DNA from 3 places in the Kribbella sp. NPDC000426 genome. Region 3 is predicted to be linked to each of the others. Evidence: riboswitches for the same ligand, from Rfam matches in the RefSeq annotation. Region 3 holds a riboswitch; each other region holds the start of a gene.
The links. Region 3 has a riboswitch for ZMP and ZTP ahead of ABT313_RS20330 (bifunctional 5,10-methylenetetrahydrofolate dehydrogenase/5,10-methenyltetrahydrofolate cyclohydrolase). Riboswitches for the same ligand answer to the same signal wherever they lie in the genome.
Positions count from the first base shown of each region.

Region 1: another riboswitch for ZMP and ZTP. It lies ahead of ABT313_RS23255 (glycine hydroxymethyltransferase); the one in region 3 lies ahead of ABT313_RS20330 (bifunctional 5,10-methylenetetrahydrofolate dehydrogenase/5,10-methenyltetrahydrofolate cyclohydrolase).
Region 2: another riboswitch for ZMP and ZTP. It lies ahead of ABT313_RS29895 (5-aminoimidazole-4-carboxamide ribonucleotide transformylase); the one in region 3 lies ahead of ABT313_RS20330 (bifunctional 5,10-methylenetetrahydrofolate dehydrogenase/5,10-methenyltetrahydrofolate cyclohydrolase).

Region 1 covers NZ_JBEPDK010000004.1:823,933-831,274, forward strand. The annotation lists gene ABT313_RS23225 (sensor histidine kinase) at 1-730, opposite strand, end outside; gene ABT313_RS23230 (response regulator transcription factor) at 727-1,377, opposite strand; gene ABT313_RS23235 (hypothetical protein) at 1,502-2,083, shown strand; gene ABT313_RS23240 (peptidoglycan-binding protein) at 2,080-3,168, shown strand; gene ABT313_RS23245 (ABC transporter ATP-binding protein) at 3,165-3,869, shown strand; gene ABT313_RS23250 (ABC transporter permease) at 3,853-5,049, shown strand; ZMP/ZTP riboswitch at 5,092-5,174, shown strand; gene ABT313_RS23255 (glycine hydroxymethyltransferase) at 5,203-6,651, shown strand; gene ABT313_RS23260 (DHA2 family efflux MFS transporter permease subunit) at 6,644-7,342, opposite strand, start outside.
Region 2 covers NZ_JBEPDK010000006.1:250,329-257,670, forward strand. The annotation lists gene ilvD (dihydroxy-acid dehydratase) at 1-541, opposite strand, end outside; gene ABT313_RS29880 (CHAP domain-containing protein) at 666-1,187, shown strand; gene ABT313_RS29885 (class I SAM-dependent methyltransferase) at 1,228-1,965, shown strand; gene ABT313_RS29890 (nuclear transport factor 2 family protein) at 1,984-2,355, shown strand; ZMP/ZTP riboswitch at 2,358-2,434, shown strand; gene ABT313_RS29895 (5-aminoimidazole-4-carboxamide ribonucleotide transformylase) at 2,436-3,362, shown strand; gene ABT313_RS29900 (phosphotransferase-like protein) at 3,352-3,885, opposite strand; gene ABT313_RS29905 (MMPL family transporter) at 3,964-6,249, opposite strand; gene ABT313_RS29910 (MoaD/ThiS family protein) at 6,424-6,687, opposite strand; gene ABT313_RS29915 (WD40/YVTN/BNR-like repeat-containing protein) at 6,695-7,342, opposite strand, start outside.
Region 3 covers NZ_JBEPDK010000004.1:235,398-242,739, reverse strand. The annotation lists gene ABT313_RS20360 (lysophospholipid acyltransferase family protein) at 1-594, opposite strand, end outside; gene cmk ((d)CMP kinase) at 591-1,265, opposite strand; gene ABT313_RS20350 (prephenate dehydrogenase) at 1,298-2,362, opposite strand; gene aroH (chorismate mutase) at 2,370-2,738, opposite strand; gene ABT313_RS20340 (helix-turn-helix domain-containing protein) at 2,825-3,715, opposite strand; gene ABT313_RS20335 (phytanoyl-CoA dioxygenase family protein) at 3,781-4,623, shown strand; gene ABT313_RS20330 (bifunctional 5,10-methylenetetrahydrofolate dehydrogenase/5,10-methenyltetrahydrofolate cyclohydrolase) at 4,620-5,462, opposite strand; ZMP/ZTP riboswitch at 5,482-5,567, opposite strand; gene ABT313_RS20325 (glycoside hydrolase family 84 protein) at 5,567-7,315, opposite strand.

The DNA.
Region 1 (7,342 bases), 590 kb from region 3:
GCTTCGCCAGCACGACGTCGATCGAGGTCGCGGCCACCGCGATCGGCGTACGCAACTCGTGCGAGGCGTCCGCGACGAACCTGCGCTGCGCCTCGAACGCGCGTTCCAGCCGATCCATCATCGCGTCAAAGGTGGCGGCGAGCTCGGTGATCTCGTCCTTCGGCCCGGACAGCGCCAGCCGCTCGGACAACCGGTCCGCCGAGGTACGGCGGGCGGCCGCGGTGATGGATCGCACCGGCCGCAAGGACCGGCCGGCCAGGTACCAGGCGAGCAGACCGGCCAGCGGGACCATGACCACGAGGCCGATCGCCGACTTGCCGACCAGCTGGGCCACCGCGTCGGTCTTGGTCGCGGCCGCGTACTCGTTGTTGGCCGCGAGAAGCTTCTGCTTCAGATCCGCCGACTGCTTCCGCTGCTCCTCCGTCGGCTTGCCGTCCGGCGGAGGGGTCGATCCGGCCTTCGGCTTCTGCGTCTGGTCCGCCTGGCTGAGGATGTCGCCCAGCTGTCGCTGCAGCTCGGCCGCCGCCGGCGCGGACGCGGCGTTCGCGGCCGCGATGCTCTGGTTGGCCAGCGACGTGCTGAGTACGACGAGCAACGCGCCGCCGACCACGAAGACGACGGCGAGCAGCAGCGTCAGCCGGGTCTGCAGCGGTATCCGCGCCGGCGCCGGCCAGGTCCAGGACGGCCGCGGCCACCGCAGCGGCGACGTGCCCTGCCGACGGGCGGTCACAGCCGGTACCCCGTGCCGACGACGGTCTCGATCAGCGGCGGACGTCCGAGCTTGCGGCGGAGCCGGCCCAGCGTCACCGCGACCACGTTGCTGAACGGATCGAGGTTCTCGTCCCAGACCTGGTCGAGCAGTTCCTCGGCACTCACCACTGCCCCGTCTGCGAGCACCAGCGCTTCCAGCACGCCGAACTCCTTCCGGGTCAGCAGTACCGGCTCGCCGGCCCGCTGTACCGTTCTGCGCCCGAGATCGATCTCCAGGTCCTGCCGGCTGACCACCGGCGCCAGTGACGGCGAGCGCCGGCTCAGGGCGCGCACCCGGGCGAGCAGCTCGGCGAACGCGAACGGCTTCCCCAGGTAGTCGTCCGCCCCGAGCCCCAGGCCGGCGATCCGGTCGTCCACCTCCGCGGCCGCGGTCAGCATCAGGATGCGGCTGCGTGACCGGTTGCCGACCAGCGTCCGGCAGACGTCGTCCCCCGGCACGCCCGGCAGATCCCGGTCCAGCACCACTACGTCGTACGTGGTCACGGCGACCTTGCCGAGGGCATCGGAGCCGTCCAGCGCGACATCGACCGCGAATCCCGCGTCCCGCAGACCGTCGGCAAGGTTCCGCGCCAGCACGGCCTCGTCCTCGACCACCAGCAATCTCACGTCGGCACCTCCGGTCGCAGTGTCCCCGCCGCGGTGTGACACCGGCATAACGACTCGTTGTTAGCCCGGTGTCACGGCCTTCCGCGTACTCCTGGTCCCAATCATCGTCGGGCAAGGAGCTGTCATGACCCACACACGTCCACTCGGATCGGCCTGCGTGGCCGCGGCAGTCGCCGCGCTCCTGCTGACCGGATGCAGCAAGCCGAACCTCAAGGACATCGGCACCACCACCGACACCTCGGCGGATCGGATCGCCAAACTGCACACCGCGGCGCAGTGCGTCCGCTCGCACGGCATCCAGAACTTCACCGACCCGGTGCTCGGTGCGACCGGCCAGGTGTTCACCGATTACCGTCCGCTCCAAGACGCGGCGAGCGGAGTACTGCGCAGCGCCTTGTCGGACTGCGAACAGCAACTGCGCGCTGCGACCTGGAACCCGCAGACCCAGCCACCTGCGCCGGCCACACTGATCGCCGCCGGAGTGAAGGCTGCACGCTGCCTGCGGCAGAACGGCTTGCCGAAGATGAAGGACCCGAACGCCCGGACGGCATACGTACCCGGACACGGGTTCGGGCTGAGCGCGGACGAGTTGCCGCCGGGGGCCGACAAACAGACAGCCGTTGTCCAGCAGGCGTTCCGTGCCTGCCGCACGCTGCTCGACGACGAGATCGAAGCGTCCCAGCTGAACAAGCTGGCGGGCCAGTGAGCACCTCACGCCGGACCGTGCTGGTCGGCGTCAGCCTCTCGGTCGTTGCCGGCATCGCGGGCGGCTGGGCTTCGCAACGGACCCCGTTCCATACCGAGCCCGCCGCTGGAGTGCCGCAATCGGCGAAGCTCTCTACGGCTGCAGTGGTCCGCACGAACTTGCGGACCACCAGGCAGTACTACGGAACCATCAGCTACGGTCCGACAGTCGACCTGGTCGCCACCACCTCCGCCCAGGCGTTCACCTGGCTGCCCACGCCAGGCGCCGTGATCCCGGCGGACGGCACGTTGTACGAGGCCGACGGTCGCGCGATCCCAGTTCTGGCCGGTGCCCGTCCGTTGTGGCGGACACTCCGCCGAGGGCTCCGCGGTCCGGACGTGTCCCAACTCAACACGGCACTCGCCCGGCTCGGGTACCACCCCGCGGTCAGCGGCAGTTCGCAGTACACCTGGCGTACGGAGACCGCAGTACGCCGTTGGCAGCGTGCACACCACCTCCCGCGCACCGGGACCGTCGACCTCGGCCAGCTCGTGTTCGCCGCCGTTCCGCTCCGGGTGAGCGCCGTCCAGGCCAACCTGGGAGCGCCGGTCCAACCAGGTATGCCGTTGCTGTCGGCAACGTCACCGGTACTGCTCGTCGAAGTACCGGTTCCGGTCGACCAGGCCTACCTCCTGCACCGTGGCGCATCGGTGACCGTGACGCTGCCCGATGCGGTGACCAGGGCACCGGGCACCGTCAGCGCGGTGGACCGCGTCGCGACGCTGCCGGAGTCCGACGCGCCGGACTCCCGCAACGGCGGGCCGCAGACCGCGGTGGTCAACGCCACGGTCCGGCTGGAGCGACCGTCGCTCGCGGCGGCGTACAGCTCGGCACCGGTTCAGGTCGCGATCACGCTCGACGAGGTGAAGGACGCGCTCGCAGTGCCGATCACGGCGTTGCTGGCCCGGCCGGACGGAGGTTTCGCGGTCACCGTGGTGAACCGCGGCGATGTCGCGGTGCAGTGCGGGGTCTCGACGGACACGATGGTGCAGGTGGCCGGCGCTGGAATCACCGCCGGCACCCAGGTCGTGGTGGCGGCCTCATGACGTCCGCACTGGAGCTGATCGGAGTCACCAAGACGTACGCCGGCAACCCCGAGACGACCGCGCTGCGCGATCTCACGCTCCGGGTGGATCCCGGCGAGCTCGTTGCCGTGGTCGGACCGTCCGGATCGGGAAAGAGCACCCTGCTGCAGATCGCCGGGACGTTGGAACGGCCGACCACCGGAGCGGTCCACATCGCCGGCTCGGACACCCGCCGGCTCTCGGACACTGCGCTGGCCGGATTCCGTGCACGGCACCTCGGCTTCGTGTTCCAGCAGTTCTTCCTGCTCCCCCATCGCGACGTGCTCGCGAACATCGCGCATGCGCTGCTCTACCGCTCGATGACCGCCCGCAGCCGCCGGGCGGCCGCCGCGGAGGCCTGTGAGCGCGTCGGCCTCGGTGACCGCCGGCACCATCTGCCAGGCCAGCTCTCGGGCGGCGAGTGCCAACGCGTCGCGATCGCCCGCGCTCTGGTCGGGTCTCCGACCCTCATCCTGGCCGATGAGCCGACCGGCAACCTCGACAGCGCGACCGGTGGTCAGATCCTCGGCCTGCTCCGCGAGCTCAACTCGGCCGGCACCACGCTGATCGTCATCACTCACGACCGCGAGGTTGCCGCGGCCGCGCAGCGCCAGGTCGAGCTGCGCGACGGCGTACTCCGTCGCGACAGCGCCCAGGGGGTGCGTCATGTCTCGCACTCTTGATCTCGTCGGTGAGGCTGTCCGCGGTCTGCGGGCCCGGCCGCTACGCAGTGCCTTGTGCGCCGGTGGCATCGCTCTCGGTATGGCGGCGATGGTCGCCGTTGTGGCGATCCCCGCAACGACTCGGCAGGCTTTGCTCAACCAGCTCGGTCAGGACGGGAACCTGCTGACAGTCAGCTCGGGTAACACCATCGACAACCAGCCGGCGCCGCTGCCCTCCCAGTCGCCTGCGATGCTCCGGCGCATCCCGGGTGTGCAGCAGCTGTCACCTGTCGCGTATCAGTCCGGCTGGATCGCCCGGCGTACCCCATTCGTACCGGTGGCCGACACGAACGGGCTTGCGGTGATCGCCGTCTCGGCGGACCTGACCGCCACCCTCGACCTGCACGTGACGCATGGCGCCTTCCTCGACGCGGCCACCAGCCGCTACCCGGCCGTCGTACTCGGCTCCGGCGCGGCCCGAGCGCTCGGAATGAGCACGGCCGGACCGAACCGGCTGGTCACGCTGAGTACGGCGGATGGGCGCCGTACTGTCGTCGCGACCGTTCTCGGCATCCTGGCCGACGCACCGCTCGCGCCGGAACTCGACAGCGCCGTGCTGATCGGTGACCGCGCCGCACACACCAGGCTCGACGCTGGCGGCGGCCCGAGCCGCATCTACCTGCGTGCCGATCCGGACAAGGTCGGGCCGGTGCATGCGCTGCTCGCGGCGACCACCTCGCCCGAGGACCCCGGTGCCGTGCAGGTCGGCCGCCCGTCCGACCTCCTGGCCGCTCGCCTCACGGCACAGAACGCCTTGAACGATCTCGCCTTCGGTCTCGGCGCGGTGGCTCTACTCGTCGGTGGTGTCGGGGTGGCGAACGCCATGGTGGTGTCGGTGCTCGAGCGGCGATCGGAGATCGGTCTGCGCCGCGCGCTGGGCGCCGGCCGGGGCTTCGTAGGCGGTCTGATCCTGATCGAGTCCACGCTGCTCTGCCTGTCCGGAGCACTGGCAGGAGGCATCGCCGGGCTGGCGGTCACGTGGGTCGCCGCGATGAGCCAGGCCGTCGCCGTACAGGTCCCGCTGCTGCCAGTGGGACTCGGACTGGCAGCCTCTGTGCTGGTCGGGCTGATCGCAGGCCTGTACCCGGCGCTGCGAGCGGCCCAACTGGCTCCGGCGGCGGCTCTGCGGATCGCAGGTTGACCCGTGTACCGCGCACACCAGGGGTGCCCGCACACGCTAGGGTGAGGGCGTCGCGACTGGCGCGCTGAAGGTGGAGAACCACCGGGGAGCGAAACCCGTCGGCACCGTGCGCCTGGGTGCCTTCGACCCACTGCAACCGCAGGAGAGACAACGATGACTCAACCCTTCGATGCGGCCGCGGCGTCGGCCGCGTACAACAACGCGCTGCAGGTGATTGCCGCGGTCGAACCGACGATCGCCGGCGCGATCAAGGCCGAGCTGGCCGACCAGCGGTCCTCGCTGAAGCTGATCGCGAGCGAGAACTACGCCTCCCCCGCCACGCTCCTCACGATGGGCAACTGGCTCTCGGACAAGTACGCCGAGGGCACGATCGGGCACCGCTTCTACGCCGGCTGCCAGAACGTCGACACGGTCGAGCAGACCGCCGCGGACCACGCGCGGGCGCTGTTCGACGCGCCGCACGCGTACGTCCAGCCGCACTCCGGCATCGACGCGAACCTGGTCGCCTTCTGGGCGATCCTCGCGCAGCGGATCGAGTCCCCGGCGCTCGCCGAGGCCGGCGCGAAGCACGTCAACGACCTGTCCGAGGACGACTGGACCAAGCTCCGCAAGGCGCTCGGCGACCAGAAGATGCTCGGTATGTCGCTGGACGCCGGCGGTCACCTGACCCACGGCTTCCGGCCGAACATTTCCGGCAAGATGTTCAACCAGCATTCCTACGGCACCGACCCGGAGACCGGCCTGCTCGACTACGACGAGGTCGCCCGCAAGGCGCGTGAGTTCAAGCCGCTGATCCTGATCGCCGGCTACTCGGCGTACCCGCGCAAGGTGAACTTCGCCAAGATGCGCGAGATCGCCGACGAGGTCGGCGCGACGCTGATGGTCGACATGGCGCACTTCGCCGGCCTGGTCGCGGGCAAGGTCTTCACCGGCGACTTCGATCCGGTCCCGCACGCCCACGTCACCACGACCACGACCCACAAGTCGCTGCGCGGTCCGCGCGGCGGCATGGTGCTGTGCCAGCCGGAGTACGCCGAGTCCGTCGACCGCGGCTGCCCGATGGTGCTGGGCGGGCCGCTCAGCCAGACGATGGCCGCGAAGGCCGTCGCGCTGGCCGAGGCACGTCAGCCGTCGTTCCAGGAGTACGCGCAGGCGGTCGCGGACAACGCCGTCGTCCTGGCCGAGGGCCTGATGAAGCGCGGCGTGAAGCTCGTGACGGACGGCACCGAGAACCACCTGGTGCTGCTCGACGTCTCGTCGTACGGCATCACCGGCCGGCAGGCCGAGTCCGCGCTGCTCGACGCGGGCATCGTCACCAACCGCAACGCCGTACCGCGCGACCCGAACGGCGCCTGGTACACCTCGGGCGTCCGGATCGGTACGCCGGCCCTCACCACGCGCGGGTTCGGCGCCGACGAGTTCGACCGGGTCGCCGAGCTGATCGTGGACGTGCTGTCCGCGACCACCCCGACGACCACGTCCGCGGGCGCCCCCTCGAAGGCGAAGTACGTCCTCGCCGACGGCGTCGCCGACAAGACCCGCGCCGCCTCGGCCGAGATCCTCGACAAGCACCCGCTGTACCCGGGCCTCGAGCTCAACTGATCACCGGCTGCCCGTCCTCCCGGGGGCGGGCAGCCTGCTTCTTCGGCATCAGTACTGCGGCGAGCACGGCACCGGCGATCGCGATGCCGGTCGACACCCACATCGTGGTGTTCAGGCTGGTCATGAAGGCGTCGCGGACGTTGGCGAGCAGGTCCGGGGAGCCGGCCTGGGCGGCGACGGCGAGTCCGCCGCCCAGGCTCTTCTCGGCCGCTTCAGCGACCTGCGCGGGCAGGCCGGTGGTGTCGATGTTGTGGCGGTAGACGGAGTTGAGAACGGTCCCGAGTACGGCGACGCCGACCGTGCCGCCGACCTGACGGAACGCCTGCAGCAGTCCTGATCCCGTCCCGGCCCGCTCCGGATCGAGTACGCCGAGCGCCGCGTTCATTGCCTGCGGCATCGAACACCCGAGCCCGAAGCCGACCACCACGAACCAGATCGCCGTGTACCCGTACCCGGTGCCGAGATCGGTGAAGGCGCCGAGCGCGAACCCGGCCGCCATCACCACGAACCCGGTCATCACCACCAGCCGGGTGCCGACCTTCGACTCGACCGGAGACGCCAGCTTCGCGCCGATCGTCATCCCGCCGATGAACGGCAGCAGCTTCAGTCCGGTGTGCAACGCATCCGATCCGTTGATGCCCTGGAAGTACTGCGGCATCGTGAACAGCAACCCGAAGATCGCGAACACCGA
Region 2 (7,342 bases), on a different contig from region 3:
CGTCGCGCGTGATCAGGCCGCGAACGCAGGCGCCGACCGCCTCGAACGCGTCGATGATCGTGACGTCCTTGTCGCCGAGCTTGCCTGGCATGATCGAACCGGCGTACAGGAACACGCTCGCCAGGTCGAGGCGCGCGGCGGCCATCAGCATGCCGGGCAGCGACTTGTCGCAGCCGGCCAGCAGCACCGAGCCGTCGAGCCGCTCGGCCTCCATCACGGTCTCGACCGAGTCCGCGATGATCTCCCGGCTGACCAGCGAGTAGTGCATACCGACGTGGCCCATCGAGATGCCGTCGGAGACGCTGATCGTGCCGAACTCGAGCGGATACCCGCCGGCCGCGTGGACGCCTTCCTTGACGGCCTTGGCGAGCCGGTCCAGGGACAGGTTGCACGGGGTGATCTCGTTCCAGCTGGAGGCGACCCCGACCTGCGGCTTGGCCCAGTCGTCGTCACCCATCCCGACCGCGCGGAGCATCCCGCGGCTGGCGGTGGCCTCCAGTCCGTCGGTCACTGTCCGGCTGCGGGGCTTCACATCGACCATGCGGCTCACTCTATGCCTTCGTAACTTAACAACGCTGTGATTGCATTGTGTTGTTAGTTAATTACATACTGACGTTGCTGGCCGCCTGGGGGAATGTGTCCCAACCATCGAACGGAGCAAGCTGATGCGCCCCACATTGCGACTCCTGCTGACCGCGGTTGTGCTGTCCCTGGTGGGTTCGCTGCCCCTGACCGCCACGGCGGCGGATACCCGGACGAAGATCGTGAACGCCGCCAACGGCGAGGTCGGGCAAGGCGAGACGCCGCCCGGCAGCAACTGCAATCCGTACGGCGCCTGCGAGTCCTGGTGCGCGCACTTCGCCACCTGGACCTGGCGCAAGGCCGGGAGCGACATCCCGAACTACGGCTTCACCGGTGATATCTACACCTGGGGCCAACGGAAGGGCCGCGCCCACTCCGGCAATACCGGCATGAAGCCCGGCGACATCGTGCTCTACGGCACCGGCCCGCAGAACACGAGCACCAGCCTGCACACCGGCGTGGTGGTTGCTACCGGCAACGGCAAGATCACCACGGTGGAAGGCAACTCGCACGACCAGGTCCAGAAGCTCGGCCCGTTCGACCCGAAACACGCGAAGAACGCCGGCCGCCCCGGCAACATCTACGGCTGGGTGTCCGCGGAATAGTCGAGTGCGATCCGGCCGCAATGTCTTTAGCATTCCGCGGGTGACCGACGATCCGTACGGCGACGAAGAACTGGTGGGGTTGTACGACCTCGACAACCCCGCCGGTGCGGACCACGCCTACTACCGTGCTCTGGCTGCCCGTGCTCGCAAAGTTCTGGACTTCGGTTGCGGCACGGGCCTGCTCACCCGCTCTCTCGTCGCGCCCGGCCGTGCGGTGATCGGCGTGGACCCGAGCCCCACGATGCTCGGGTACGCGCGCCGGCAGCCGGGCGCCGATGCGATCACCTGGATCGAAGGGGACTTCCGCGCCGTCGAGCAGACCGCCGACGCCGACCTCGTTGTCAGCACCGGCAACACGATCATGCACATCGGCAACCAGGCCGAGGTATTCACAGCACTCGCGGGCGCGTTAAGCCCAGGCGGCGTGATCAGCTTCGAGTCCCGCAACCCCGCGGCGCGCGCGTGGGAGCAGTGGACCCGCGAGTCGACGTACGGCGAACGCGACACACCCGTCGGGCACCTCGTCGAGTGGCTCGACCTGCTCGAAGTCGCCGACGGCCGGGTCGTGTTCGACGCCCACAACGTCTTCCCCGACGGCCACGACGCCGTCTACCGAAACACCCTCCACTTCCGCTCCCCCGAAGCCATCAGCACCGACCTGTCCGAGGCCGGCTTCACAGACATCACCGTGTCCGGCGGCTGGCACCAGGAACCGGTGACCGACGAGTCCCGCCTCCTCGTCTTCCACGCCACCAAACTTCCGGGCCACCAACCGTGACCGACCTACGCTGAGCCAGTGGACTTACTCGAGGCCTACATCGACGGCTGGCGACGGCACGACAACGCGGCCGTGCTCGACACCCTGACCGACGACTGCGTCGTGATCGAGTGCTACGGGCCGGTCTACCGCGGTAAGCCGCGGGTCGCGCAGTGGATGGACGCCTGGTTCGGTGCGGGCGGCACCGTCGACACGTGGGAGATCACGTCGCGCGCCGCGACCGGTGAGGTGCTGGTCGCCGAGTGGCACTTCGAGTGCACGTGGAAGGGCGATCCCGGTGCGTTCGACGGTGCGACGATCGCGCGGCTCGACCGGGGGCGCATCGCATACCTGCGCGAGTACGCCACCACGGCCCCGCTGTACGACTGGACCGGCGCGTGGCGGGACTAAGCTAGCCGTACCGCGACTGGCGAGGGTGGGGTACCACCGGGGAGCGAAGAGTAAGGCGTCGTCCGCCTGGGCGCCTCCGACTGACCTCGGAGGTCCTTGTGCGTTATGGGATGAATCCACACCAGGCGGCCCGGATGGCGCCGGTCGAGCGGGCGCCGTTCACGGTGGTTGCGGGCGAGCCGTCGTACATCAATGTGCTGGATGCGCTGACCGGTTGGCAGCTGGTGCGGAAGGCGGCGGCGACGTTCGGCGTGCCGGCGGCTGCGTCGTACAAGCATGTGTCGCCGGCCGGCGCGGCGCTCGGCGGGAGCGTGGTCGAGGCTTATACGCGGGCGCGGGACGCTGATCCGAAGTCGTCGTACGGCGATTTCGTGGCGGTCTCGCATCCGGTCGACGCGGAGCTGGCGGCGGTGTTGAAACGGGTCGTGTCGGACGGGATCATCGCGCCCGGGTACGACGAGGGCGTGGTCGAGCTCCTGGCCGCGAAGAAGCGCGGGACGTACCTGGTGCTGGAAGCGGATCCTGCCTTCGAGCCGCCGGCCGAGGAGGTGCGCGAGATCTACGGCCTGCGGTTGACGCAGGAGCGGGACGCGCTGCCGTTGACGCGCGAGCTGCTGGACGACTCCGTGCCGGACGACGCGGCCCAGGACCTGCTACTGGGGATGATCGTTGCCCGGTACACCCAATCCAACACCGTCGTGATGGTGAAGGACGGGATGGCGATCGGCATCGGCGCCGGGCAGCAGTCCCGGGTGGACTGCACGCGGCTGGCCGGCGCGAAGGCGCAGCTGTGGTGGTCGCGCCGGTCGGACGAGCCGCTGACCGGTGTCTCGATGGTGTCCGACGGCGCGCTCCCCTTCACCGACAACGTCGAGGAGGCGCATCGCCACGGCGTCACCCACATCGCCGAGCCGGGCGGCTCGATCCGCTCACCCGAGGTCGCCGCCGCCTGCGCCGACCTCGGGATCACCTGGTCGGCAACCGGAGTACGCCTGTTCAGGCACTGAGCAGGTAGTCGCCTGAGGCAACAGCTTTGCGGACCGCGGCGGCCGTGGCGGCGGGATCGAGTGTCGAGGTGTCGATCGCGTGCGACTCGAGTTCGCCGAGGTCCGCGAACACCCCGTGCATACCGGTGAGCGCATCCACATCCGTCAGCTCCACCCCGCCCCGTGCCTGACCTCGCCGCAGCGTGGTGTGCAGATCCGGCCGCAGGACGACGTACGACATCCGCCAGTCCCCCGCGACCGCGCGGAACGGGGCGAGGAACCACGGGCCGATGACGCCGTCCACCACCACGTCGTACCCGCCGTCGGCGTAGGCACCCACGGCGGCGACGATCACGTCCATGACCACTTCGTTCTGGTGCTGCGCCTCGGCCAGCCAGGGTGCGACGAAGCCGGTGCGGATCGCGCGGTAGAACTCGTCGGTCGTCACATGGACCGTCGGCCGCGGCGCATCGGTCGCCACGAGCCGGGCGACGGTGGTCTTGCCGGAGCCCGGCGGGCCGGTCAGCAGGAGGACGTTGCTCATAACGCCCGACGCTAACCAAACCCACCAGCAAACTGCAGTCTTTTCTTTTCCGGCGGTGTCAGCCGGTGTCAGCCGCTGTCAGCCGGTGACGTCGATCTTCTCGCGTTCCGGCTCCGGCGGTTCTTGCGGGGCGGGCGGCGGGCCGCCCTCGAGCTGGATGTCGGGAACGATCCGGTCGAGCCAGCGCGGCAGCCACCAGGCCCGGTCGCCGAGCAGCGTCATCACCGACGGCACCAGGATCATCCGGACCACGCTGGCGTCGATCAGCACGGCGACCGCCATCCCGACGGCCAGCATCTTCACCGTCGGGTCGTCGTCCAGCACGAAGCTCAGGAAGACCACGATCATGATCGCGGCCGCGGTGGTGATCACCCGGGCCGTCGCGCCGATCCCGATCGCCACCGCGCGATGACTGTCCTTCGTCGCGATCCACGCCTCGTGCACCCGGGACAGCAGGAACACCTCGTAGTCCATCGACAATCCGAACACGATCGCGAACATCAGCATCGGCACGAACGACGGGATCGGCACGTTCTCGTCGATCCCGACCAGCGACGATCCCCAGCCCCACTGGAAGACCGCCACGATCACGCCGTACGCCGCTCCGACCGACAGCAGGTTCAGCACCGCCGCCTTCACCCCGATCAGCAGCGAGCGGAACGCGACCGTGAGCAGCAGGAACGCGAGCAGGACCACAGCCCCGATCAGCCACAGCATCCGGCTACCGACCTTCTCGGTGAAGTCGACGTACCCGGCCGTGGTGCCGACGACGTACGTCGGTTCCTGCTGGCCGGACAGCACGTCGTCGCGGATCCGGTTGACCAGGTCCTCGGTCTCCTTCGACGACGGTGAGGTGGTCGGGATGACGTTGATGACGGCCGTCGTACCCGCGCTGTTCGTGTTCGGCGGCTGGACCGCCGCCACGCCGGGAGTCTTCTGCAACGTGGCCGAGAGCCCGCTCAGCAAGGTCTGCTTGTCACCCGAGGACGGCAGCTGTACGACGACCGTCAGCGGCCCGTTGGCGCCCGGTCCGAACCCGGTGGCGACCAGGTCGTACGCCTTCCGGCTGGAGTCGCCGGCCGGGTCGGTGCCGGCGTCGAGCTGGCCGAGGTTCATCGACAGCAGCGGGATCGCGAGGATGAGGAGCACCAGGGTCGCGGCGATGCCGTACGGCCAGGGCCGGTCGCTCACCTTGCGGCCCCACCGCGCGAACGCGCTCTGCTCGTGCTTGGCGTCGCGGCGTTCGCGTTCCTCCGCGCGGTGCTCGGCGATCGCGGCGTCGTCGCCCAGCCCGGCCTCGAGCTCGCGCTCCTCGGCGAGGTGATGGCGGTCCTTGCGGTTGAGCACAGTGAACTTCGCCAGACCGAGCAGCGCCGGAATCAGCGTCAGCGCGGCCAGCACCGTCACCGCAACCACGATCGCCGACGACAGACCGAGCGCGCCGACGAACGGTACGCCGGACACGTACAACCCGAGGATCGCGATCACGACGGTGCCACCGGCAACCAAGATCGCAGCGCCCGACGTGGACTCGGCCCGGCCCGCCGACTCGACGACGCCCATGCCGTCGTCGAGCTGTTCTCGGTGCCGCGAGACCAGGAACAGGCCGTAGTCGATCGCGACGCCCAGCCCGAGCAGGGTCGCCACCGTCGGTGCCGAGACCGGGAAGTCCTTGACGGCGGCAAGCAGCCCGAGCACCGCCAGCCCGCCGCCGACGCTGAAGACCGCAGCCACCAACGGCAGCCCGGACGCGACCACCGACCGGAACATCAGGAACAGCAGCAACAGCGCGAGCGCGAGACCGATCGCCTCCGACGGGCCGTCGTTCGCCTGCTTCCCGATCTGCCCGGTGCCGCCGCCGTACTCGACCTGCAGCCCGGCCGCCCGGGCCGGCTGGACGGCCGCGTCCAGCTTGTCGACGTACGACTTGTCGAGCGAGGCCGGCACGACCGAGAACGAGACCGGCGCGTTGACGATGCTGCCGTCCTTCGAGATGTACGGCGACGGCGAACTCGCGGAGCCCTGGGAGCTCTGTGCCAGCGGATCGACGGCGGACACGACATCGGGCAGCTTGCCGACGGCCTCCATCGACGACTTGACCGCGTCGGCGTGCTCGGCGACCGTGCCGGACTTGGCGTGGAACACGATCGAGCCCGAGTAGCCGCCGGCGGTGGCGAAGTCCTTGTTCAGGATGTTCAAACCAGCGGACGATTCACTGCCCGGAACCGTGTAGTTGTTGACGTACGTGCCGCCGAACGCGGACCGCAGGACGAACAACCCCACGACCACGACCAGCCAGCCGGCGATCACGAACCAGTGGAAACGTGCCGCTCCCCGGCCGAGCCGGTCCAGAAACGCATGCATCAGGGCGCCCCCTCCCCAAGGCACCCCCCAGACGACGGCCCAGCCGCCGGCCCCATCTGGCGAATCTAGATCGAGGCTGACCGGGGTCACAACCCCTCGACACCCAGTGTCACCGCCCTGAGACCGCCTGATAACGGTGAGTTCTCAGGGCAATTCAGGGTGTTGCTTGGTGTTTCAGCCGCCGGCGACGCTCGGCAGGACGAGGAGTTCGTCGCCGTCGGTGAGCGGGGTGTCGAGACCGTCGAGGTCGCGGATGTTGTCGTCGCGGAGATAGACGTTGACGTGCCGCCGTACGCCGCCCTGCTCGTCGGTGAGCCGGCGGCGCAACGACGGGTCCAGCGCCGCGAACGCCTCGGCGACGGTCGTACCTTCGACCTCGACCCGCTCGGCGCCGCCCGCGAACGGGCGGAGCACGGTGGGCAGGCGGACGGCGATCATGACGCCGTCACCCGAAGACCGCGGCGCGCACCGTGAGTACGTCGGGAAGGTGCCGGGCGACCTCGGCCCAGCTGTCGCCGGCGTCGGCGCTCGCGTAGACGCAGCCGTCCCGCGTGCCGACGTACACGCCGGCCGGATCCGCGGTGTCGGTCGTCATCGCGTCCCGCAGCACCGGCACGTACGACACGTCCGGCAGCCCGGCCGACAACGGCTCCCAGGTCGAGCCCGCGTCGCGGGACCGGTAGACGCGGCACTTCGCCCCGGTCGGGATCCTGTTGCCGTCCGCAACCAATGGGAATACGTATACAGTCTCGGGCTCGTGCGGGTGCACCGCGATCGGGAACCCGAAGTCCGACGGCAGCCCGTCCGCGATCGACTTCCAGATCGCGCCGCCGTCGTCGGACCGGTACACGCCGTGGTGGTTCTGCGCGAACATCCGCTCTGGTACGTCGGGGTGCGCGGCGAGCTTGTGCACACACTGACCGAACTCGGGGTACCGGTCGGGCATGAACGTGGCTTGGATTCCCTGGTTGGCCGGGGACCAGGTCTTCCCGCCGTCGGCCGTCCGGTAGACACCACCGGTCGACATCGCGACGCTGACCTTGTCGGGGTCCGTCGGGTGCGGCAGGACGGTGTGCACGGCCTGGCCGCCGAA
Region 3 (7,342 bases):
AAAGGGTACGCGCTCAATCGTGAAGGGCTCGCCGTACACGACGTCGACCCGGCTCCCGGACGGCGGATGACCCTCCACGCTCCCCAGCGGCAGCCGCGTCCCCATCAGCGCCACGGGCAGGATCGGGGCGCCGGTCACCATGGCCAGGTACGCGACGCCGATCCGGATCCGGCTGAAATCGCCCGGTCCGCGGGTGCCTTCCGGGTAGATGTTCAGCACCCGGCCGTCCCGCAGCACCTGGATCGAGCGCCGGACCGCGAGTACGTCGTACGCCGACCGGTCGACCGGGATCTGGCCGATCCGGCGCAGGAACGCGCCCTGGAGACCGCCGAAGACCTCGATCTTGCCGAGCTGGTGGAGCATCCGCGGGGCGACAGCGCCGAGCAGCGGCGCGTCCAGCAGGCTCAGATGGTTCGGCGTCATCAGCAGCGGGCCGGTCAGCGGGAACCGGTCCTCGTGGTGGATGGTCAGGTTGTACTTGCGCAGGAAGTACGGCTTCGCGAGCATCCGCATCGGCAGCGCCAACCGGTACGGCAACGGCGGCAGATCGTCGGTGCGGGGCAGATCCTTGTGCCCGGTGACCTCCGCCGTCATCGGTCCTGGCCTTGAGGGACAGTCTCCTTTGCCAGTCGGCTGATCACGTCGATGACCTCGTCGAGGGTCATGTACGTCGAGTCGATCGTGACAGCGCCGTCGGACGCGACCTGGAACTCCGACACGGTCGAGTCGTCGGCGTCGCGCCGGATGATCTGGTCCCGCAACTGCTCGGCGGTCAACGAGCCGACCTCGGCGCCGCGGCGGGCCATCCGGGCCTCCTGGTCGGCGGTCAGCAGCACCTTCAGCTCGGCGTCCGTCGCGACCACGGTGGCGATGTCGCGGCCCTCGACCACGATCCCGCCGCTCGGCTGCGCGTCGTCGATGATCGCCCGCTGCCGGCGGATCAGCTCCTTGCGCACGTCCAGGTTGGTGGCGATCTTCGAGACCACCTCGCTGATCCGCGGCTCCCGGATCGCGGCGGTGACATCGGTCCCGTCGGCGATCACGAACTGGTGGCCGGGGTCGGTGCTGATCTCCAGGCGCAGCTCCCGGGCCCGCTGCGCGACCGCGGCGGTGTCGTCCAGATCCAGCCCGTGCTCGACCGCGGACCAGGTCACCGCCCGGTACGTCGCCCCGGTGTCGAGGAACCGCAGTCCGAGCCGGGTGGCCACTCCGCGGGCGGTGCTCGATTTACCGGAGCCGCTCGGGCCGTCCACAGCGATGATCATGCCCCGAAGATTACCCGCGCACGGGGACAGAATTAGCGGTGGACCACCCAGCCGCGGTCGGTCAGTACGTCGACCAGCTGGTCCACGGAGGCCGGTTTGACGGCGAGTTCGACCTCACCGACCGGGCGGCCGGGGCTGTGGTCGATGCGCAGGTCCTCGACGTTGGCGCCGGACTCGGCGGCGTCGGCGAACAGCCTGGCCAGCTGACCGGGGCGGTCGGGGATCGTCACCAGGACCGTGACCAGGTCGATGTGCGGCGTACCGTGCTTGCCGGGCACGCGGACCGCGCCGGAGACACCCTGGCCGAGGATCGCGGTCAGCTCCTCGCCGGCCTCTTCCTTGCCCAAGGCAACGAGGAGGCGGTCGAGCTCGCCGCGGATCTGCTCCAGCAGGCCGGTCAGCGCACCCGAGTTCGCGGACACGATCTGGGTCCAGAGCGTGGGGTCGCCGGCCGCGATCCGGGTGACGTCACGAACGCCCTGACCGGACAGCTCGAGGTGTGACGACGGCGCATCGGCCAGCGTCCCGGCAGCCAGCGCAGACATCAGGTGCGGCAGGTGCGACACCCGGGCGACGCCCAGGTCGTGGTCCTCGACCGACATCTCGACGGTACGAGCGCCGGCCGCCTCGGCAAGCCGGCGTACCAGGTCGACGGCGTCGGGATTGCTCGTGTCGTGCGGCGTGATCGCCCAGGTGGCGCCGTCGAACAGGTCCGCACGTCCGGCGAGCGGACCGTTCCGCTCGGAGCCGGCCATCGGGTGACTGCCGACGTACCGGCTGAGGTCGCCGGTGAGCCGGCGGGCGTCGGCGAGCGGCTTGGACTTCACGCTGGCCGCATCCGTCACGACCGCATCGGTCTGCTCAAGCTGCTCGGCCACCACCGCGCCGACGTGGTCCGGCGGTACGGCGACCACGACCAGCTGCGGCTCGATCTGGACCAGGCGCGAGCCCGCACCGATCCGCTCGGCCATCAGGGCGTTGTCCGGGTTCCCGTCGACGAGCTCCACAACCACACCGAGCCGGGCGAGCGCCAGGCCGATCGACGTACCGATCAGGCCGGTGCCGACGATGCGGACCGGGCCGCGGAGCTCGCTCACCGGGCGCTCACTGGGCGCCGGTCAGATCTGGGCGGAGCGCGGTCGCGCCGTGCAGGTAGACGTGCTGGATCTTGTCCCGGGAGCGCGACGACTCGGTGTGCACCATCAACCGGACCACCCGCGGCAGCGCGTGCGGCACCGGGATCTCCTGCATGCACATCAGCGGTACGTCGGTCAGCCCGATCTGCCGCCCGGCGACGGCCGGGAACTCCGAGCGCAGGTCCGACGTGACGGTGAACAGGATGCTGATCAGATCCTCGTTCTCCAGATCGTTCGCCTCCAGGACCGCCTTCACCAGCTCCGCGGACCGCTCGAGCAGGTGCTCGCGCTCGTCCACGTCCAGCTGGGTGGCACCCCGGATCGCCCGTACCGCCACTTGCTCGCCTCCTCGATGATTCGTTGTCCCAACCCTAGGCCAGGGTAGTCAAGGAGTGGACAGCCGTCTCGGATGCTGCTCGGTCGTCAGCTCTCCAGCAACCGCCGGGCGAGCGGGAGCAACCCGGCCGCCCGGACCTGCGCGAGCGGATCCGACAGCTGGCGACGGCGCCGGAACACTCCTGGCGGGTCGCCGTACGCCTGGGAGAACCGGCGCGAGAAGTGGTACGGGTTGCTGTAACCGCAGCCGGAAGCGATCTCCCCGATCGTCGCGTTCGTGCGCTGGAGTGCCGTGGCGGCGCGCGCCAGCCGGACCAGATCCAGCGCGTACGCCGGTCCGCACCCGTACCGCTCCCGGAAGAGCCTGTGCAGGTGTCCGGCGGACAGGTTTGCCGCGGCGGCCAATTCCTGTACCGGGACGATGCGCGGGCCGGTGGCCCACACGGTCGCGACATGGTCGACGACGCGCTGGACGGCCGCCGGCATCTCCGCACGTGGCGGGCCGGTCGGATCGCCGACGAAGACCTCCAGCATCGTCGCCACGAGCCGATCGCTCAGGCCTCGCACCGGCGCGGCCGCAGTCGCGAGCTCCAGCGTGTAGGCGCACAACTCCGCGAGCAGACCGGGTTCGGACATGGCCCGCACAGGCGGCCAGTCCGCGGGATCGCCGAGCTCGCCGAAGTCCTCGATCTGGAAATGCACGTACGCATGCCGCGACCCGCGATCACAGTCCCAGATATAGGCGTCCCGGTTGCCGCGCTTCGCGAGCGCCACCGTTCCGGGCCGCAGCTCGTGCTCGACCGTCGTCTGCAGCACCCCGACGTCGTCGTACACCTCGGTCCGCCAGAGCGCGGAGCCGTGGAGGATCCAGAGGAGTTCGAAGTTCGGCAGCCAGCGCGGTCCGTACGTCGCTCCGGGGGCGTAGTCCGCGAGCTGCACCAGCGAGTTCACGCTGATCACCGGCGGTCGCGATGTCACGAACAGATAGTAAAGCGCTTGTTCGTGACATTGGCCGGTCCTGCGTGCTCTGCGACGGTTGCTGGATGCACTTCACCGAGATCACCGATGAGCTGGTCGAGGCCTTCGACCGGGACGGCTTCGTCGTCCTCGATCAGGCCATCTCGCGCGACGAGGTGACCGAGCTGCACACCGCGGCCGAGCAGCTGTGCCGCACCGTCGGCCGCGCTCCGGCGACCGAGCCCGCTGAGGATGTACTGCGCAGGCACCTGTGCATTCACCATCCGCACAAGGCATCCGACGCTGCCCGGGCGGCACTGCATGCGCCGCGCGTGGTCGAGACCCTGACCGCTGTGATCGGGCCCAACGTCAAGGCGATGCAGTCGATGTTGTTCATCAAGCCCGAAGGCAAGCCCGGGCAGGCCTGGCATCAGGACGAGTTCTTCATCCCGACCAGGGACCGCTCGCTGACCGCCGCGTGGATCGCGCTCGACGACGCCACCGTGGAGAACGGCTGCCTGTGGGTGCTGCCGGGCTCGCACCGCCGTGGTGTCCTCTATCCCGATCGCGAGCAGGACGACCTCCGCTTCGACTGTACGGTCGAAGCGTTCGACTTCCCGTACTCCGACGACGACGCCGTCCCGGTCGAAGTACCGGCCGGATCGGCAGTGATCTTCAACGGGTACCTACTGCACCGATCACTGCCGAACACCGGCCGGCACGGGCTCCGCCGGGCGCTCGCGAACCACTACATGAGCGCCGAGTCGCTGCTCCCCTGGCAGACCGTGCCGGCCGGCGTACACGTCGGCAAGCACGACTACCGCGACATCGTGATGGTCGCCGGGACCGATCCGTACGCCTACAAGGGCATCGACGACGTCGCCCGGCCGCACTCCCGCCCGGACAAGGACGGCGGCTGCGACCGCTAACCCAGCTGCGCCTCGGCGGCGTCGACCGTCTGCTCGAGCAGGAGCGCGATCGTCATCGGCCCGACGCCGCCCGGGACCGGCGTGATCAGGCGAGCCACCTCAGCCGCTTCCCCGAAGTGCACGTCGCCGACGTTGCCCTCGTTGTACCCGGCATCGACCACGACCGCGCCCGGCTTCAGCCAGTCACCGCGGACGAAGTTGGCCTTGCCGACCGCGGCGATCACCACGTCCGCGGTCCGGACCAGCTCGGGCAGGTCCCGGGTCCGCGAGTGCGCGTAGGTCACCGTCGCGTTCGATGCCAGCAGCAACATCCCGGCCGGCTTGCCGAGGATCGGGCTGCGGCCGATCACGACCGCGTGCGCGCCCTCGAGCGGTACGTCGTACGCCGCGAGCAGCCGCATGATCCCGCCGGGTGTGGCCGACCGGAACCCGGGATCACCGAAGGCCATCGCCGCGAACGACAGCATGGTCACACCGTCGACGTCCTTGCCGGGGTCGATCGCCTCGAACGCGGCCCGCTCGTCGATCTGCGCCGGCACCGGGTGCTGCAGCAGGATCCCGTGCACCTCCGGGTCCTCGGACAGCTTCCGGATCTCCGCGACCAGCTCGTCGGTGGTCGTGTCGGCCGACAGGACGACGCTCCGGGACGCGATCCCGGCCTTCTTCGACCGGTTCTGCTTCATCCGCACGTACGTCGCGGACGCCGGGTCGTCGCCCACGAGCACGGTCGCCAGGCACGGCTGCACGCCGTACCGTTCCTGCACCGCGGCAGCACGTTCCGCCGCCTTGGCCACCATCTCGGCGGCGAGGTCGGTCCCGATCATCAACTCGGCAGTCATCTGCGCACTCCTCGTCCTCAAAGGGTGCCCAGGCGCGCGGCGAAAGCCGGATGGCAGACCGTTCCCCGGTGGTCGTCCACCTCAGCGCCAGTCGCGGTCCGCCCTCAGGATACCGGCCCGCCCGCCTCGCGAACGAACCTGTCGGCCACCCCGTCGGCGATCCGGAGCGGCACCTTGCTGTGCGGCAGGCGGACATCGCGGATCTCGTTCGCCTGCGTGATCAGGTGCTCGATCTCGTCCCGGGCCGTCGCGACGTCCGACTCGTTGCCCTCCGCCTGCGCCTCGAACACGCGCAACGCCTGCCGCAGGGCTCCGCCCCAGTAGAACGAGGCGTCCAGCCAGGAGTCGGTCTCGGCCTCGAACTCCGGGTCGATCACGCCGCTGCGGATCTGCGCAGACGCGTTCTCGATCGCTTCGAGGTACGGCTCCAGGTCGGCGATCGCGCCGGCCAGGTCGCCGCCGTCCCAGGTCGCCTTGAAGGCCGCGAGCTTCGAGGCCAGCACCGGCGCATTGGTCAGATGCAGCTTCCCGTCGTACGTCGTGAGGTCCGCGAACACCTCCAGCGCCGCAATCGTGGCCACGTCTCCCCCGGCACGCTCGGCGATCGCGCGACGCCAGGACGCGTCGGCGTCGTAAGTCGCGGGCTTCCAGCCGAACTCGGCGAACGAGTACAGGGCGAGCTTGCTGGCCGCGGCCTGGTTCATCGGGTTCGAGATCACGCCGACGACGTGCTCGGCGAGGCCGGGCTCGCGGCCCGTGTACGGCGCGAGCAGGATCCGGCCATGGGCATAGTCGTTGACCGGGTAGTTGTCCCAGATCAGGATGTCGTGCCCGAACACCGCCTTCGCCGCAGCTGCTTGTGCGGTCGTGATCCGCTCCGGGACGACCGCCGTACCGGTCCAGTGCACGATCACGGCCGGGTCGAGCCGCTCACGCAGCGCCTGCTTGTACGGCGTCTCCTCGACGTCGTAGTACTCGGTCGGGACCATCTGCAGCGGGGCAACATCCTGCTTGGTCGCGATCCATTCGCGCTGGACGCGGTTGCACAGGTCCGCCTGCGCCGCACCGGCCGCGCCGCCGCCCGTGCCGTACTTCGCGGCGTCCTCGTCGGAGTGCCACTTCTCGTACTCGATGTCGTCGAGCGGGACGTTGAACACCCGGACGCCGAGCGCGTACAGCGCCTCGAACTTCGCGATCAGCGCCTGGAAGTCCTCGTCGGAGGTGTACGCGATCGACAGACCGGGCGAGAGCGCGAAGGTGAGGTCGACCTTGTTGCGCCGGGCCCGCTCGATCAGCTCGCCGAGCTCGGCCAGCTTGTCGGCCGGGTACGGGTCGCGCCACTGCTCGCGGTGGTAGACGTCGTCCTTGGGCGCGTACTGATACGTGTTCATCTTGTGCGCGCCGAGGTAGTCCAGGTGGTCGAGGCGGTCCGCGTGCGACCACGGAGTGCCGTAGAAGCCTTCGATCGAGCCGCGGTACGGCAACGTCGGCCAGTCGCGGATCTCGACGCCGTCGAGATGGTTGCCCTGGACAAGCTGGTCGAGAGTCAGCGCCGCGTAGTACGTGCCGCGGGTGTCGACGCCGTCGAGGACGACGCGGTGGTCGCCGACGGCAACGACGTACCCCTCGGCCGGCAGACCGGCGGCGGGCTCGACATCGAGAGCGGTGCCGCCGATGTGGACCGTCACCACGGCCTCGCCGTCGACGATCGTGGTCACGCCGGCCCGGGTCAGGGTTTCGCGGACGATCCGTTCGGCGTCAGGGTCCGTGGTCGGGCCGTGGACCACGCCGACCGTGTCACCGAGGTCGAACCCGTCCGGGCGAGTGCTGGTCTGCTGAGGCTCAGGGGTCACAGCCCCTATCCACTCAGCGCGCAGGCC